Regions from separate parts of the Cellulomonas algicola genome, predicted to be linked through region 1. Evidence: riboswitches for the same ligand, from Rfam matches in the RefSeq annotation. Region 1 holds a riboswitch; the other holds the start of a gene.
The links. Region 1 has a riboswitch for thiamine pyrophosphate ahead of KOV94_RS10740 (YkoF family thiamine/hydroxymethylpyrimidine-binding protein). Riboswitches for the same ligand answer to the same signal wherever they lie in the genome.
Positions count from the first base shown of each region.

Region 2: linked by a shared signal. The riboswitch ahead of KOV94_RS06125 (thiamine ABC transporter substrate-binding protein) and the one ahead of KOV94_RS10740 (YkoF family thiamine/hydroxymethylpyrimidine-binding protein) in region 1 are both predicted to bind thiamine pyrophosphate.

Region 1 is NZ_JAHKSJ010000013.1:28,173-35,811, reverse strand. Features, by position in the region: gene KOV94_RS10750 (SRPBCC family protein) at 1-138, shown strand, start outside; gene KOV94_RS10745 (hypothetical protein) at 125-1,810, opposite strand; TPP riboswitch at 1,998-2,117, shown strand; gene KOV94_RS10740 (YkoF family thiamine/hydroxymethylpyrimidine-binding protein) at 2,253-2,921, shown strand; gene KOV94_RS10735 (ECF transporter S component) at 2,918-3,592, shown strand; gene KOV94_RS21265 (ABC transporter ATP-binding protein) at 3,589-5,262, shown strand; gene KOV94_RS10725 (energy-coupling factor transporter transmembrane component T family protein) at 5,259-6,068, shown strand; gene KOV94_RS10720 (CYTH and CHAD domain-containing protein) at 6,158-7,639, shown strand, end outside.
Region 2 is NZ_JAHKSJ010000006.1:423,009-430,647, forward strand. Features, by position in the region: gene KOV94_RS06100 (GNAT family N-acetyltransferase) at 24-1,115, shown strand; gene KOV94_RS06105 (hypothetical protein) at 1,162-1,506, shown strand; gene KOV94_RS06110 (hypothetical protein) at 1,514-2,281, opposite strand; gene KOV94_RS06115 (ABC transporter ATP-binding protein) at 2,413-3,543, opposite strand; gene KOV94_RS06120 (ABC transporter permease) at 3,540-5,288, opposite strand; gene KOV94_RS06125 (thiamine ABC transporter substrate-binding protein) at 5,293-6,378, opposite strand; TPP riboswitch at 6,469-6,598, opposite strand; gene KOV94_RS06130 (DUF4235 domain-containing protein) at 6,694-6,966, shown strand; gene KOV94_RS06135 (nucleotidyltransferase family protein) at 7,072-7,299, shown strand; gene KOV94_RS06140 (phytoene desaturase family protein) at 7,350-7,639, opposite strand, start outside.

The DNA of each region.
Region 1 (7,639 bases):
GCGACCGCTCCCCTGCTGGGGCGCGTCTTCACGGCGTCGCACGCCCGCGTCATGCGCCTCGGCGAGCGCGGCCTCGACCGCCACCTCGCCGCGACCGCGCCGGTCGCCGACCCGGCGCGCGACGTCACTGGTACGTGACGAGGTCCGGCACCGGCTGCACGCCGTAGGTCTGCGCCGGGTCGAGCATCGGCTTGTCCTCGTCGACGAAGTTCTTCCAGCCCCAGTGCACCGTGGGCGCACCGGCACGGAGCGTCGCCCACGTGCCGGCCTTCGCGGGCTGCGAGCCCTGCCCGTCGACGTGGATGACCGTGGCGAGCTCGTCGTGCGTCGTGTCCAGCCCCTCACGGCCGCTGATCATGCGCAGGCTGAACTGGTGCAGCACGAGCATCTTCTGCGGGAGCGCGCGCTCCCGGGTCAGGCCCGCGAGCCACGCGCTGACCGCGTTGACCTCGTCGATCCCGACCGACCCGATCTGGCGCAGGTGCACCTGGTCGGGCGCGAGCCGCCACTCCGGGTCGAGCGCGAGTCCCACGTACGGCAGCGCGAGCAGGTCGGTGTAGCGCTGCGCCTGCGTGACGAAGTCCGTCCGCCCCGGCTGCAGGTCGAGGATCACGAGCTGACCCGCCGCACCCGCGGCCTCGACCAGCGGGCGCAGCTCGTCGACCGACCGTTCCTGCGAGTAGTTGCCGTCCGGACCGGGCCCCGCCGACGCGATCGTCGCGATGACCTCGACCGCCGGCACCACCGTGTCGCCCGTCAGCGGGCGGTACGCGTCCGCCTGGCCCTGCGCACGCGCGACCGTCGCGGGCACGTCCTGCTCGCCGAGCACCCCGAGCGCGGCCGTCCCGGGCGTCCCGTACAGCGCGACGTACCGCTTGCCGGGCTGCCCCGGCACCGCCGGGAACACGAGCTGGCCGCCGCCCGGCAGCTCGACGCCCGTCGAGGCCGTCGCGACGCGTGCCGCGAGGCGGTCGGGTGCCCCGAACCCGTCCCCGAGCGCGACGACGTGCGCCGGCCGGCGCTGCGCGAACGCCTGGACCGTGCCCGCGAGCGCGCGCGGGTCGCCGCCGGGCACGTCGACGGCCTCGACGCCCATGACCGCGGCGTTCGCGACCGCGACCGGCAGCGCGCCTGTCACGCCCGTGAGCAGGACCGTCGACTCGACGGGAGCCGGCGGCGCGGTCCGCGGCAACGCCCCCGCGCCCGTCCCGCTCGGCGACGCGCTCGCGCGCGTGCCGCGCGACGCCGACGGGCTCGCGGCGGTCGGCGTCGCGTCGGCGGAGGGCGAGGTCGCGGGCGCGGGTGACGCGCCGTCCGCCCGGACGACCGTCACGCCGTCAGGGACCGGTGCGGTCGCCCCGACCGCCACGGCCCAGCGCGTGCCGAGACGCTCGAGCTCGGCCGCGAGGACGTCGGGCGGCACGCCCGGACCACCGAGCAGCACGGGCGCCCCGAGCCGCGCGCCCTCCCGGATCGCGGCGTCCTGCGCGGCCGGGTCGGCGGCGTCCGCGAGGACGACGACGGGTGCGCGCGCGACGAGCGTCCGGACCACCTCGAGCGCGGCCGTCTCCGCCGACGCCGCGGGCAGCACGGTCGCGGGGAGCGTCGGCTGGACCGCCTCCGCGGCGAGCGGGGACGCCGACGGCGACGGGGTCGCGCTCGCGCTCGTCGTGGGGTCCGGCCGGCCGTCGTCGGCCGTGCAGGCGCCGAGCCCGAGGCACGCGGCGGCGGCGACGAGCGCGGCGGTCCGGTGGTGGACGGGCCGGCGGGTCTGCCGGCGGATCGGCTGGCGCGGCTGACGGATCGGCACGGTCCTCCCTCGACGGTCGGCGCCCCACTGTACGGGGGCGGCTCGTGCGCCCGCCCCTCGGGGGCGTGCTCGGGGAGCGGTGGTGGAGGGGCCGACGCGGCCGTCGGCGGACCGCCCGACCGCGCGGCGACCAGCGGGCGGACCGGGCTTCCGGCCGGCCCGGGGGGAGCGCTACGGTCGGCGGCGACAGAAGCCCCCGGGGAGCGCAGGAGCGCTGAGAGTGCGGCCGGACACCACGTCCCACCCGCAGACCCGTGGAACCTGACCTGGTTCGCACCAGCGTAGGGAGCAGGGCACTCGTCGCCGACGGCCGCGTCGGCGACCGGCGTCCGTCGGGCTCGACGCGACGCCTCGTCGCGCCACCCGGACGGTCGTCGGTCGTGCGCCGTCGCGCGGCCTCGTGCTGCTCGCCGGGGGTCCGCCACCGCACCGGAGGACCACCATGAGCACCCCCGTCACCGCACCCGACCGACGCGCGGCCGCGACCGCCGCCGAGCTCGGCGTCGGCGCCCGCTTCTCCCTGCACCCCGCGTCCGACGACGCCGTGCGCGTGATCCTCGACGCGCTCGCGCACGCCGACCGCGACCGCGTCACCGTGACCACCGACGACGTGTCGACGCTCGTGCGCGGCACCGAGCACGACGTCGTCCGCTACGTCCACGACGTGCTCGCCGCCGCGGGCCGGGACGGCACGCACGTCGCCGCGCACGTCCAGCTGTCCCGCGGCTGCCCGGGCGAGGTCGCGTGCGCGCTGCCCGACGACGTCGTGCTGTCGGCCGTCGCACCGCCCGACCTGCCGCCCACGGGCCTGCGAGCCGCGGCGCACTGGGCGCTCTACCCGCTCGACGACGGCACGCCCGGGCACCCCGGCGACCACATGCGGGCGATCGAGCAGGCGATCGCGGTCGCACGTGCCCGTGCCGCCGTGTCCGCGTCGCACTTCGTCACCCGGCTCGACGGGGACCTCGCCGACGTCCTCGGGGCCGTCGCCGACGCGTGGCTCGCCGCCGCCCGGCACGTGCGGCACGTCGTCGCGCACGTCACGATCACGCTGCACTCGCCGTCGTGGGCGGGCGAGGCGGCGGGCGACGCGGCCGGGGTCGACCGATGAGCGCCGCCCGCGCACGCGTCACGCTCGCCGAGCTCGTCCTGCTCGCGGTCCTCGCCGTCGTCTTCGGGTTCCTCTACTGGGCGCTCGTGCAGGCGTGGGGCGCGCTCCAGCTCGCGATGGGGCCGTTCGGCGACCTCGCCCAGCACGTGCTCATCGGCGGCTGGATGGTCGCGGCACCGCTCGCGGTCTACGTCGTGCGCAAGCCCGGGGTCGGGATCGTCGTCGAGCTCGTCGCGGCGTTCGTCGAGGTCGCGTTCCTCGCGTCGCCCGTCGGACCGACGCTGCTCGTCGTCGGGCTCGTGCAGGGCGCGGGTGCCGAGGCGGCCTTCGCGCTCACCCGGTACCGCCGCTACGGGTGGGGCGTCTTCGCGCTGTCCGGGGTCCTCGCGGGGCTCGCAAGCACCGCGCTCGGCGTCGTGCGGTTCGGGTGGCTCGGGCAGGACTGGTTCGCGTGGCGGCTCGGGCTGCAGGTCGTGAGCGGGCTCGTGCTGTGCGGGCTGCTCGCGCGTGTGATCGGCGACGCGCTCGCGCGGACCGGGGTGCTCGACAACACGGCGCTCGGCCGCGCACGACGCGGCCGGACCGCGACGGGCCCGTCGGAGGCGTCGGTCGAGCCGGCCGGACCCGACGACGCGGAGGCCCAGGTCGACGAGCGGACCGGCGCGCGGTGATCCGGGCGCGCGGGCTCACCGTCCGCTATCCCGACGCACCGCGCGCGGTCCTCGACGGTGTCGACCTCGAGGTCCGCCCGGGCGAGCACGTGCTGCTGCTCGGCGGCTCGGGCGGCGGCAAGAGCACGCTGCTGCGCGTGCTCGCCGGTGTCGTGCCGCGCGTGGTCGACGCCGACGTGTCCGGCGCGGTCGAGGTCGCGGGCGTCCACCTGCCCGCGGACCAGGTCCCGCCGTCGACCGGCTACCTCACGCAGGACCCGGCCGACCAGCTGGTGCTGCCGACCGTCCGCGACGAGGTCGCGTTCGGGCTGGAGAACCGCGCGGTGCCGGCCGCGGAGATCCCGCCACGGGTCGAGGCCGCGCTCCGTGCGGTCGGTGCCGCGCACCTCGTCGACCGGCGCACCGCGGAGCTGTCGGGCGGCGAGGGACAGCGCGTCGGGCTCGCCGCGACGCTCGTCACCGCGCCGGACGTGCTGCTGCTCGACGAGCCGACCGCGCTGCTCGACCCGGCGGCGGCCCGCGGTGTCGCGGCGGCGGTCGCGGTGGCCCGGACGCCGTACCGCGCGAGCGTGCTCGTCGAGCACCGCCTCGACGAGCTGGGCGTCCTGCCGGGGCGGACCGTGGTCCTCGACGCGGGCGGGCGCGTGGCGGCGGACGGCCCGACCGCGGGCGTCCTCGTCGAGCAGGCGTCCCACCTCGCCGGCCTCGGGCTCGCGCTCCCGCTGCGGGCCGAGCTGCGGGCGGCGGGGGTCGGGTCGCTCGACGAGCTCGCCGGGCGCGACGTCCGGCGGACGGCCGTCGCCGCACCTCTGGGGGCACCGGCGGCGCACGTCGTGCTGCGGGCGCGCGACCTGCGCGTGCGCCGTGACGGGCGCGACGTCCTGCACGGCGTCGACCTCGACGTGCGGGCGGGCCGTGTCACCGCGGTCGTCGGCCCCAACGGGTCGGGCAAGAGCACGCTGCTGCTCGCCCTCGCCGGGCTGCTCCCGGCGGCGGGCGGCGTCCGCAGCGGGACCGTCGGGTCGGTCTTCCAGCGGCCCGAGCACCAGCTGCTCGCGCGCACGGTGCGCGACGAGGTCGCGTGGGGACCCCGTCGCGCACGGCGCACCGACGTCGACGCGCTCGTCGCGGCCGCGCTCGGCCGGTACGCGCTCGACGGCCTCGCCGACCACGACCCGTTCCGGCTGTCGGGGGGCCAGCAGCGGCGACTGTCGCTCGCCGCCTCTGCGGTGTGCGGGCACGACGTGCTGCTCGCGGACGAGCCGACCTTCGGCCAGGACCGGCGCACGTCGCTGGCCTGCGGCGACGCCCTGCGCGCGCTCGCCGACGAGGGACGTGGCGTCGTCGTGGTGACGCACGACCTGCGCCTCGTCGCCGAGCTCGCCGACGACGTCGTCGTCCTGCGTGCGGGTCACGTCGCCGGTCGCGGCGCGACGGACGACGTGCTCGCCGACGTCCGCCTGCTCGGCGCGACCGGGCTCGTCCTGCCGCCCGTCGTCGCCGCAGCCGTCGCCACGGGTCGGCCGGTCCGGGCCGTGCTCGGCGCGCTGCGGTCGGCCGTCAGGACAGCGACGGGTGCGGAGGCGTCCCGACGCCCGGAGGGGCGGCGGGCCGTCCCCGCCGGGGCCGTGGGGGGCACGCCGTCGCGACACCCGGCCGGTGCGCCGTGAACGGGCCCGGGCTCGGCCGCGGGCTCCCGCACGACTCGGTGCTGCACCGGCGGAACCCGACCGTCAAGCTCGCGGTGTCGTTCGCCGTCGCACTGGTGCTGCTCGTGCCGGTCGACCCCTGGACCCCGGCGGTCCTGCTCGTCCTCGCGCTCCCCGCGGCGACGCTCGCGGGCCGACTCGGCGCGCGGACCGTGCTGCGCGCGCTCGCGCTCTTCACGCCGTTCGCGCTGTCGCTGCTCGCCGTCAACGCGGTCACGCGGCCGGGCGCCGTGCTCGCGCACGTCGGGGGGCTCGAGGTGACGACGACCGGTCTGACGGTCGGCGGCGCGCTCGCGCTGCGCACGCTGCTCGTCGGGCTGCTGTCCGTGGCCTTCACGCTCACGACCGACGCGGGGCGCCTCATGACGAGCCTGCACCAGCACGCACGGCTCGGGCCGCGGGCGACGTTCGCGGTGCTCGCGGGCTACCGCGTCCTCGAGCAGCTGCCCGAGCGGTGGGAGACGGTGCGCCGCGCGCAGGCCGTGCGCGAGCCCGCACGGCGGCCCGGGGCACGGCTGCCGTCGGACCCCGCCTCGCTGGCGCGCGCAGCGTTCACGGTCCTCGTCGTGTCGCTCCGGCAGGGCGAGCGGCTCGCGATCGCCCTCGAGCAGCGCGGCCTCGGTGCCGGGCCGCGGACCGTGGCGCGTCCGGTGCCGCTCGACCGGCGCGACCTCGTGCTCGCCGTGGTGGTCCTGGGGGCGGTCGGCGTGGTCCTCCTCGCGTCGTGGCGGTCCGGCGTGCTGCGGACGTGGTCGACGGTCGGCTGACGCGGGGGCTGCCGCGGTCCGTCGGCGCGCCGGTCCGCCCACCCCGGGCTCGCCGGGCGGTGCCGGGAGGCGGGTGCGAGGCTCGACGCATGGCGCACGACGAGGTCGAGACCGCGTTCGAGGTCGCTCCCGGCACCCCGCTGCCCGGCCTGGACGGGCTTCCGGGCGTCGCGCGCGTCGACCGTCGGGAGCCGCAGCGCCTCGTCGCGACCTACTGGGACTCCCCGCGCCTCGACCTCGCACGGGCCGGCGTGTCGCTGCGGCGCCGCACCGGCGGGCACGACGAGGGCTGGCACCTCAAGGTGCCGCTCGCCGGCGACGGTCCGGACGGTCGCCGGCGCGCGGAGCACCGCGCGGACGTCGCGCCCGCCACCCCGCCCGACGAGCTCGTCGCGCTGGTCCGGTCACGGCTGCGCGACACCGACCCCGTCCCGGTCGTCGAGCTCGTCACGACGCGCACGACCTCGCTGCTGCTCGGCGAGGACGGCACGGTGCTCGCGGAGGTCGCGGACGACGTCGTCGAGGCGCGCGCACCGCACGCACCAGACGCGGGCGCACCGGGCGACAGCGGCACGAGCGCCGCCGCCGACGCCGGCGGGCTCACGCGGTGGCGCGAGTGGGAGGTCGAGCTCGCCGCGGGCGACGACGCGCTGCTCGCGGCGGCCGGGACGGCACTGGCGGAGGCGGGCGGTGCTCCGCGTGCGGCGTCGAAGCTCCAGCGGGCGCTCGGCAGCGCGGTCCCGGTGCCCGCGTCGCGGGAGCCGGCCGACGCGACGGCGGTCGAGGCCGTGCGGGCGGGGGTGGCGCGCGACGTGGAGCGGCTGCTCGCCGCGGAGACGGGGGTGCGGCTCGGCGACGACGAGGCCGTGCACGACGCACGCGTCGCGGTGCGCCGGCTGCGCGCGACGCTCGGTGTCTTCCGCCCCGTCGTCGACCGGGCCGTGACCGAGCCCGTGCGCGACGAGCTGCAGCAGGTCGGGCGGGTGCTGGGCGCCGCACGGGACCCGCACGTCGAGCAGACCGCGCTCGTCGGGCGCCTCGTCGACGAGCCCGTCGAGCTCGTGCTCGGCCCCGTCGAGCGCCGCGTCGTCGACGACCGGTCCGCTGCGCGCGACGCAGCCCTCGCGCGCGCCGTCGCGCTGCTCGACTCGCCGGAGCACCTGCGGCTGCTCGCCACGCTCGACGCGTGGGCGACGACGCTGCCGCGCGGACCGCGCGCCGCCGACGACGCCGAGGACGTGCTGCCGCGGCGGGTGGCGCGTGCGTGGCGCCGGCTCGAACGGCGGGCGGAGGAGGCCGAGCGCCTGGCGGTCGACGCACGCGACCCGGCGCGGCACGAGGTCCGCAAGGCCGCCCGCCGCGCGCGGTACGCGGCCACGACGGCGGCCCTCGTGGTCGGGCGGCCGGCACGGCGCAGCGCGTCACGCGCGCACGACGTCCAGGACGTGCTCGGGCGCCAGCAGGACACCGTGGTACGGCGCGAGACGCTGCGCCGGCTCGGCGTGCAGGCGCACCTCGACGGGGACAACGCGTTCACGTTCGGGCGGCTGCACGCCCTGGAGCAGGCGGCG
Region 2 (7,639 bases), on a different contig from region 1:
CGGACGGGTCGACCCTGGGTGGCATGGCGTCATGGTCGATCCACGAGGTGCCCGTGCCCGAGTCCGTCGACGCGCCCGGGGCCGGACCGCTCCTCGCGCTCACCGACGTGGCCAACCGTGTCATCGCGCACGAGTGGGGCAACCACGACTACGACCGCACGCCGCAGGAGGTCCTCGGCGCGCTCCGCGACCAGGCGTACGTGCGCAAGCCGCGCTTCCTCGTCACCGACGACGACGGGACGCCGCTCGGCTACCTCGCGATGCTGCTGCCGCTGCAGGAGAACACGCACACCGCGTACGTCGAGATCGGCGTCCTGCCCGAGCACCGCGGCCAGGGCATCGGGTCCGCGCTGCACGACCACGCGCTCGACGTCGCGCGCGCCGCAGGCCGCCGCTCGCTCACCGGGAGCACCGACCACCGCCAGGAGCCGCCCGCCGGCGACGGCACCCTCGTCCCGAGCACGGGCACGGGACGCGTCGCGGCCGACGCCCCCGCCGTCCGGTTCGTCGCGTCGCGCGGCTGGCAGCTCGAGCAGGTCGCACGCCGGTCCGTCCTCCCGGTGCCGGTCGACCCGGACGTCCTCGCCGCGCACCGCGCGCAGGCGCAGGCGTTCGCGGGCGACGAGTACCGGATCGTGCACTGGGGGTCCGCCGCCCCCGACGAGTGGGTCGACGAGTACGCGACGCTCAACACGCGCATGAGCACCGACGTCCCGCTGGGCGGCCTCGACTTCGAGGAGGACGTCTGGGACGCGACACGCATCCGCACGACCGAGGCGCAGTTCGTCGACCGCGGCATCGAGCTGGTCGTCGCGGCCGCCGAGCACGTGCCGACGCACACGCTCGCCGCGTACACCGTCCTCATGCTGCCGCCGGAGAACGAGGAGTTCGTGCACCAGGAGGACACGCTCGTGCTCAAGGAGCACCGGGGTCGACGGCTGGGGATGCTCGTCAAGGCGGCGAACCTCCAGCGGCTCGCGGAGGTCCGGCCGGGCGCACGACGGGTCGCGACGTGGAACGCGGAGGAGAACTCCTACATGCTGCGCATCAACATCGACCTGGGCTTCGCGCCCAGCGGCGGCTCGGGCGAGTGGCAGCTCCGTCTGGACGCGTGACGCGGGCTCGCCGACCGGTGTGGGCGGGGCTCGCTACCGTCCGCGCATGACCGCGCCACCCCTGCCCTGCCTGCTGTGCCGGACGCCGTTCACGTTCCAGGACGACGAGCCGGTCGGACCGTCCGGGAGCCTCCTGCTGGTCGGCCACGGCGGCTACCAGTCGGCGCTGTTCGACCCCGACGACGGTCTCGACGCGGGGGTCGAACGGCGCTCGCTGCGCGTCCTCCTGTGCGACCGGTGCCTCGTCGACGCGTCCCGTGCAGGCCTCGTGCAGCACGTCCACACGCTGCACCAGCGCCCCACGACGTCCGTGACTCCGTGGACGCCCGAGGACGAGGCCCCGTGGGACCCCGGGCCTGACGCGCCCGTGCCCGGCCGGGCCCAGGACTGAGGGCGGCTCAGGCGCCGACGGCGGTGCCGTGCGGCTGCGAGCGGGCCCACCAGCCGGACCAGCGCTCCTCGACCTCGGCGAACGTCGCGTCGTCGATGCCGTACGTCGAGAGCACCGCGCCGACCGTGCCGTGCGGCGGGTGGCTCGCGACGGGCACCTCGGCGATCACGAGGAACGACTCCGTGATGCCGTGCAGCTGGATCCCGAACTGGTGCTCCGCCTTGTAGACGAGCGTGCCGCCGAGCAGCGTGCCGTCGGGGCGTCGCGCCTGCACGTGCCCGCCCACCGGGATGCCGCGCACGCCGTGCAGCCCGGCGCGGTCGAGCAGCCGGTCGCTGCGGTCGCCCGCGTCGAGCCCGAACACCGACAGGGTGCGGCGCTCCTGGCCGGGGTGGGCACGCAGCAGGAACTGCAGCTGGTGGGCGAACTGGATCCAGCCCTCGTCGATCGGGTCGTACACGCCGTCGTACGTCGCGAGCCCGTCGTGGCTGCGGCGCGTGATCGTCAGGTGCGTGTGCCCGGGGTCGTGGGACGCGGCGGTCACGGCGATGACGTCGTGGCTCGGCGTCGTGAGCGTGTGCGAGAGGTTGTCGCCCTCGTACGACTGCCCGACGACCGGCTGGGCGATGAAGTAGTCGCGGATCTCGGCGTCGAGCCCGTCGTAGTCCCAGCCGAACCACTGCCGGACGAGCTCCGGCTGACGCAGGTGCGCCCACGCGGTGTGCAGGTCGGCGTGCAGGTCGAGCGACACGATCTCGCGGCGGTCGAGCGTCATCAGGACATCACCTCGGCGTCGTCGGAGGGTCCGTCACCGCCCGGTGCCGGACCCTTCCGACGGTAGTGCGACCGGCGCGCCGCCGCCTCACCACGCCGTCCCCGAGACGGGCGACGTCGCCCGGGGAGCCGTCAGCCCGTGGCGTCGAGCGGCAGGACGGCCAGGGCGTCCGGGTCGACGGCGAGCGGGACGACGCTGCCGTGGTCGAGCTGCACGCCGACGGGGGCGAGCGCGGTGACCGGCCCGATCCCGTCCACGTCGACGCGCACCTCCGACCGGCCGCGCCGCGAGGTCACCGCGAGCACCACGCCCTTGAGCCCGTCCTCCCCGATCGCGCCGACGACGCCGGGCGACGGGATGCGCTCCACGACGAAGGCACCTTCGGCCAGCGCGACGACGTCTTCGCGGTCCGCGGCGCGGCCGGTCCCGCCGCGCTCCCCGAGCGCGCGCACGAGCAGGGCGGCGGCCGCCGAGCTCACCGGCACGAACGCCTCGTAGCCGAGGAACTCGGCGACCCGACGGTCGGCGGGCCGCTGCCACAGGTCGGCGGGCGTGCCGACCTGCAGGATCCGACCCCGGTCCATGACCGCGACGCGGTCGGCGACGGCGAACGCCTCGTCCTGGTCGTGCGTGACGAGCACGGCGGTCGTGCGGGTCGCGACGAGCGCGGCGCGCAGGTCGACCGCGAGACGCTCGCGCAGCGACCGGTCGAGCGCGGAGAGCGGCTCGTCGAGCAGCAGCAGCCGCGGCCGGGGGGCGAGAGCGCGCGCGAGCGCGACGCGCTGCCGCTCACCGCCCGACAGGGTGGCGACGGGTCGCGGCCCGTAGCCCGCGAGGCCGACGAGGTCGAGCAGCTCGTCGACCAGCGCGGCGCGTCCCCCGGCCGCCCACGTCCGTCCGTCGTCGCTGCCGGGGCCGGACCCACGCCCGGCCGGGCGCCGCGCCGCGAGCCCGTACGCGACGTTGCCCGCGACGTCGCGGTGCGCGAAGAGCTGGCCGTCCTGGAACATGAGGCCGAAGCCGCGCCGGTGCACGGGCAGCCCGTCGACCGGCTGCCCGTCGAACGCGACGGACCCGCCCGCGAGCGGCTCGAGGCCGGCGACGGCCCGCAGCAGCGACGACTTGCCGCACCCTGACGGTCCGAGCAGCGCGACGACCTCGCCCGCACCGACGTCGAGGGACACCCCGTCGACGGCGGTCGTCCAGCCGCGCCGCCCGGCGGGGTACCGCACGACGACGTCCTGCACGCGCAGTCCGCTCACCAGTCACCTCCGGGGTTGCCGGCCCGCAGCCGTTCGCAGGCGGCGACGATGCCCGCGGTGAGCACCGCGAGCACGACGGACGCGGCGAGCGCCGTGCCGTAGGAGTCCGCGCCCGGCCGGCCGATGAGCCGGAAGATCACGACGGGCAGCGTGGGCCGGTCGGGGCGGGCGAGGAACGAGGTCGCACCGAACTCGCCGAGCGACGCGGCGAACGCGAACCCGACGGCGAGGCCGAGGGCGCGCGCGGCGACGGGCAGGTCCACGGTCGCGAGGACGCGGCCGGGGGCGGCGCCGAGGGTCGCGGCGGCCTCCCGCAGGCGCGGGTCGATCGCGCGCAGCACGGGCAGGACGGTCCGCACGACGAGCGGCACGGCGACGACGGCCTGCGCGACCGGCACGAGCACGGGCGACGTGCGCAGGTCGACGTCGAGCCCGAACGGCTGGTGCATCGACAGCAGGAAGCCGAACCCGACGGTCACGGCGGAGACGCCGAGCGGCAGCATGAACACCGCGTCGAGCCCGGCGACGGCCCGGCGACCGACCGCACGACGCGGCCGCCGCGACACGACGAGCGCGACGAGGCCGCCGACGACCAGCGCGATCGTGGTCGCGTCGAGTGCGACGCGCAGCGACGTCACGGCGGCGTGCAGCGGGCTGACGCCCAGCGTGTCCGCGGGCGCGGCGAGCGCGACGTAGTGGTCGACTCCCCACCCGTCGGTGGTGCGGAGCGAGCGCAGGACGAGGTTGACGAGCGGCAGCGCGAGCAGCACGACGACGACCGCGGTCACCGCGGCGGCGGCGAGGTCGAGCGCGTGCCCGTCGCCGCGCGGCACCCCGGCGGGCCGCCTGAGCGTCAGGGCCCGGACGGTCGCGGTCGGGGCGCCGAGGTCGAGGGCGCGCTCGCGACGCGCGCGCGTCCGCCCGGCGACGAGCAGCGCCCCGGCGACGACCACGAGCTGCACGACCGACAGCACCGCGGCGGCGCGCAGGTCGAGGAACTGCGTCGTCTGGATCCAGATCTCGGTCTCGATGGTCCCGAACCGCAGCCCGCCGAGGACGAGCACGGTGCCGAAGGCCGTCGCGGAGAACAGGAAGACGAGCGACGCGGCCGACGCGACCGCGGGTGCGAGCGCGGGCAGCACGACCGTCCGGAAGGCCCGCCACGGCGACGCGCCGAGCGCACGCGCGGCCTGCTCGGCGCGCGGGTCGAGCCGCTCCCACAGCCCGCCGACGGCCCGCACCACGACTGCGTAGTTGAAGAACACGAGCGCGGCGACGATGGCCGCGAACGTCCCGTCGAGCCGCAGGAACCCGAGCGGACCGCCGTCGACCAGCAACGACCGGAAGGCCACGCCGACGACGACCGTCGGCAGCACGAACGGCACCGTGACCAGCGCGCGCACGGCCGCGCGCCCGCGGAACGTCCGCCGGTACAGCACGAACGCGCCGGGCACGCCGAGCAGCACCGACACGACGGTCGCGACCGACGCCTGGGCCAGCGTCAGCCCGACGATCCGCCACGTGCGCGGTCGCGAGAACACGTCGGCGAAGCCCGACAGGTCGAGCGCGCCGTCGACGACGAACCCGCGCGCGACCATCACGACGACGGGCCACGCGAAGAACACCCCGAGGAACGCGACCGGGACCACGACGGCGGCGGTCCAGAACGCGACCGTCCCCGCCGACGGGCGCGCGCGCCCGCCCGGCGCCACGGGGGCGTCGGGCCGGGCGAGCGTCGTCGTCATCGGGTCAGCCCGCGACGATCTCCGACCACGCCGCGAGCCACTCCTCGCGGTGCGCGTCGACGTCGGCCGGTGCGACCTCGAAGGGCGCGTCCGCGAGCGGCGCCCAGCGCGCCCACTCCTCGGGCAGGTCGACCGCCGTGCTCACCGGGTACATGTACATCGAGCCCGGGATGTCGGCCTGCACCTCGTCGGACAGCAGGAAGTCGAGGAGCTGCTGCGCACCCTCGGGGTTCTCGGCGTTCGCGAGCACGCCCGCGTACTCGACCTGCCGGAAGCACGTGCCGAGCAGCGCGCCCGTCGTCGGCTCGTCGGCCTCGTCCGGCACGGTGAACGGCGGCGACGACGCGTACGACAGCACGACCGGGCGCGGCCCGTCGCCGCCACCGCCGCTGAAGTCCGTGTAGTACGCGTCCGACCAGCCCTCGGACACCTTCAGGCCGTTCGCGACGAGCGCCGTCCAGTAGTCCTGCCAGCCGTCCTCGCCCTTCGCGCCGACGGTCGCGAGCAGGAACGCGAGCCCCGGCGACGACGTGACCGCGCTCGGGACGACCAGCAGGTCCCGGTACTCGGGCTTCGTCAGGTCGTCGAGCGACGCGGGCTCCGCCACGCCGTGCTCGGTGAACCACGCGTGGTCGACGTTGAGGCACACGTCGCCGAAGTCGACCGCGGTCAGCGCGTCGGACCCGTCGACGGCGTACTGCGCGGCGTCCTCCGCCGCGGGCGCGGACGACGTGTACGGCTCGACGACGCCCTCGTCGATCGCGCGCGACGCGAACGTGTTGTCCACGCCGAACACCAGGTCGCCGAGCGGCGCGTCCTTCGTGAGGACGAGCTGGTTCACCAGGGCGCCCGCGTCGCCGGGCTGCACGACCTCGACCGTCAGGCCGCTCTCCTCCTCGAAGGACTCCAGCAGACCGTCGGACAGGCCGAACGAGTCGTGCGTGACCAGCGTGACGGTGCCGCCGCCCCCGCCGGACGCAGCGGGCGACGGGTCGCCACCGCCGATCGCGGAGCAGCCCGCGAGCGCGAGGACGGTCCCGGCGGCCAGCGCCAGGACGGGGACGGACGTGCGGCGGGGCGTGCTCGCCATCGGTGGTGCTCCTCCTTCGTCAGCAGGAGGGGGTCCCCGCACCCGTCGCACGGCGGCACCCTCGCAGGGGCGCGCCGACGACGACTGCGGAGACTGAGAAGCCCGACTCCCTACGCCGGTGTGAACCGGATCAGGTTCGAGGGTCTGCGGTGGTCCGCACTCTCAGCGTCCTGGCCGTCGGCGGGGCTGCCGGCGACGTGACGCTCCCCTGTCGTTCGCCTGCGATCCTACGCCCGTCCGACCAGCGGTCCGACCCGTCCGCGACTAGCGTGGACGCCGGTCCTGTCCCTGATGAACGCCCGGAGGTCTCCCCGCATGGACAAGCAGTCGACCGTCGCGAAGCTCGTGGGGATCGGCGGCGCGCTGGTCGCCGCGTGGCTCGCGCAGCAGGTGGTGGCCCAGGGGTGGAAGGCGACGCGCGGTCACAAGCCGCCGAAGCCCGAGGACGAGGGCGACTACCGGCTCGGCGAGGTCATCGCCGCCGCCGCGATCACGGGAGCGCTCGTCGGCGTCGCCCGCGCGCTCGCGACCCGCGGCACCGCCGCGTTCACCGCCCGCACGGAGACGGGCCGCGAGCTGGTCGACTGAGCCGGATCGCATCCGGCGTCGACGTGTCGGACGACACCTGCGAGGGGCGCCTCGCGAAGGTGCACGCGCACCGATCCGAGATCCGCGCCGCTGCCCGGCGCGCAGGTGCGACGCACATCGCCGTCGTCGGATCGGTCGCGCGGCGAGGACGGCCCGGCGTCCGACATCGACTTCCTCGTCGACGTCGACGTGCGTGAGGTCGGCCTCTTCCCGCTCATGGATCTCGCCCGAGAACTGGAGCAGGTCCTCGGCGAACGAGTCGACGTCGCCTCGCGACACGTGCTCGCCGACCACGTGGTCGCGTCGGTCCTCGCCGAGGCCGTCGCCGTCTGATCGGTGCGGGCCCGTCGCGATCCACGGGGGGGTGACCGCCCGACGGCCGACTAGATGACCGGCCACGCCTCCGTCGCGCGGTCGGGGGCGAGGGTCGGCAGCTGGTCGGTGTTGAAGACCTCGCGCAGGACGCGTCGCGCCGCGAACCAGCCGGAGAGCCCGTGCACGCCCGGACCGGGCGGCGTCGACGCGGAGCACAGGTACACACCGTCGCGCCCGGAGGCGTAGGGATCCCGGCGCGCGCTGGGGCGGGCGAACATCTGCGCGATGGTCGCGGCGCCCGCGGAGATGTCCCCGCCGACGTAGTTCTGGTTGTGGTGGTGCATCTGCGCGGCCGGGA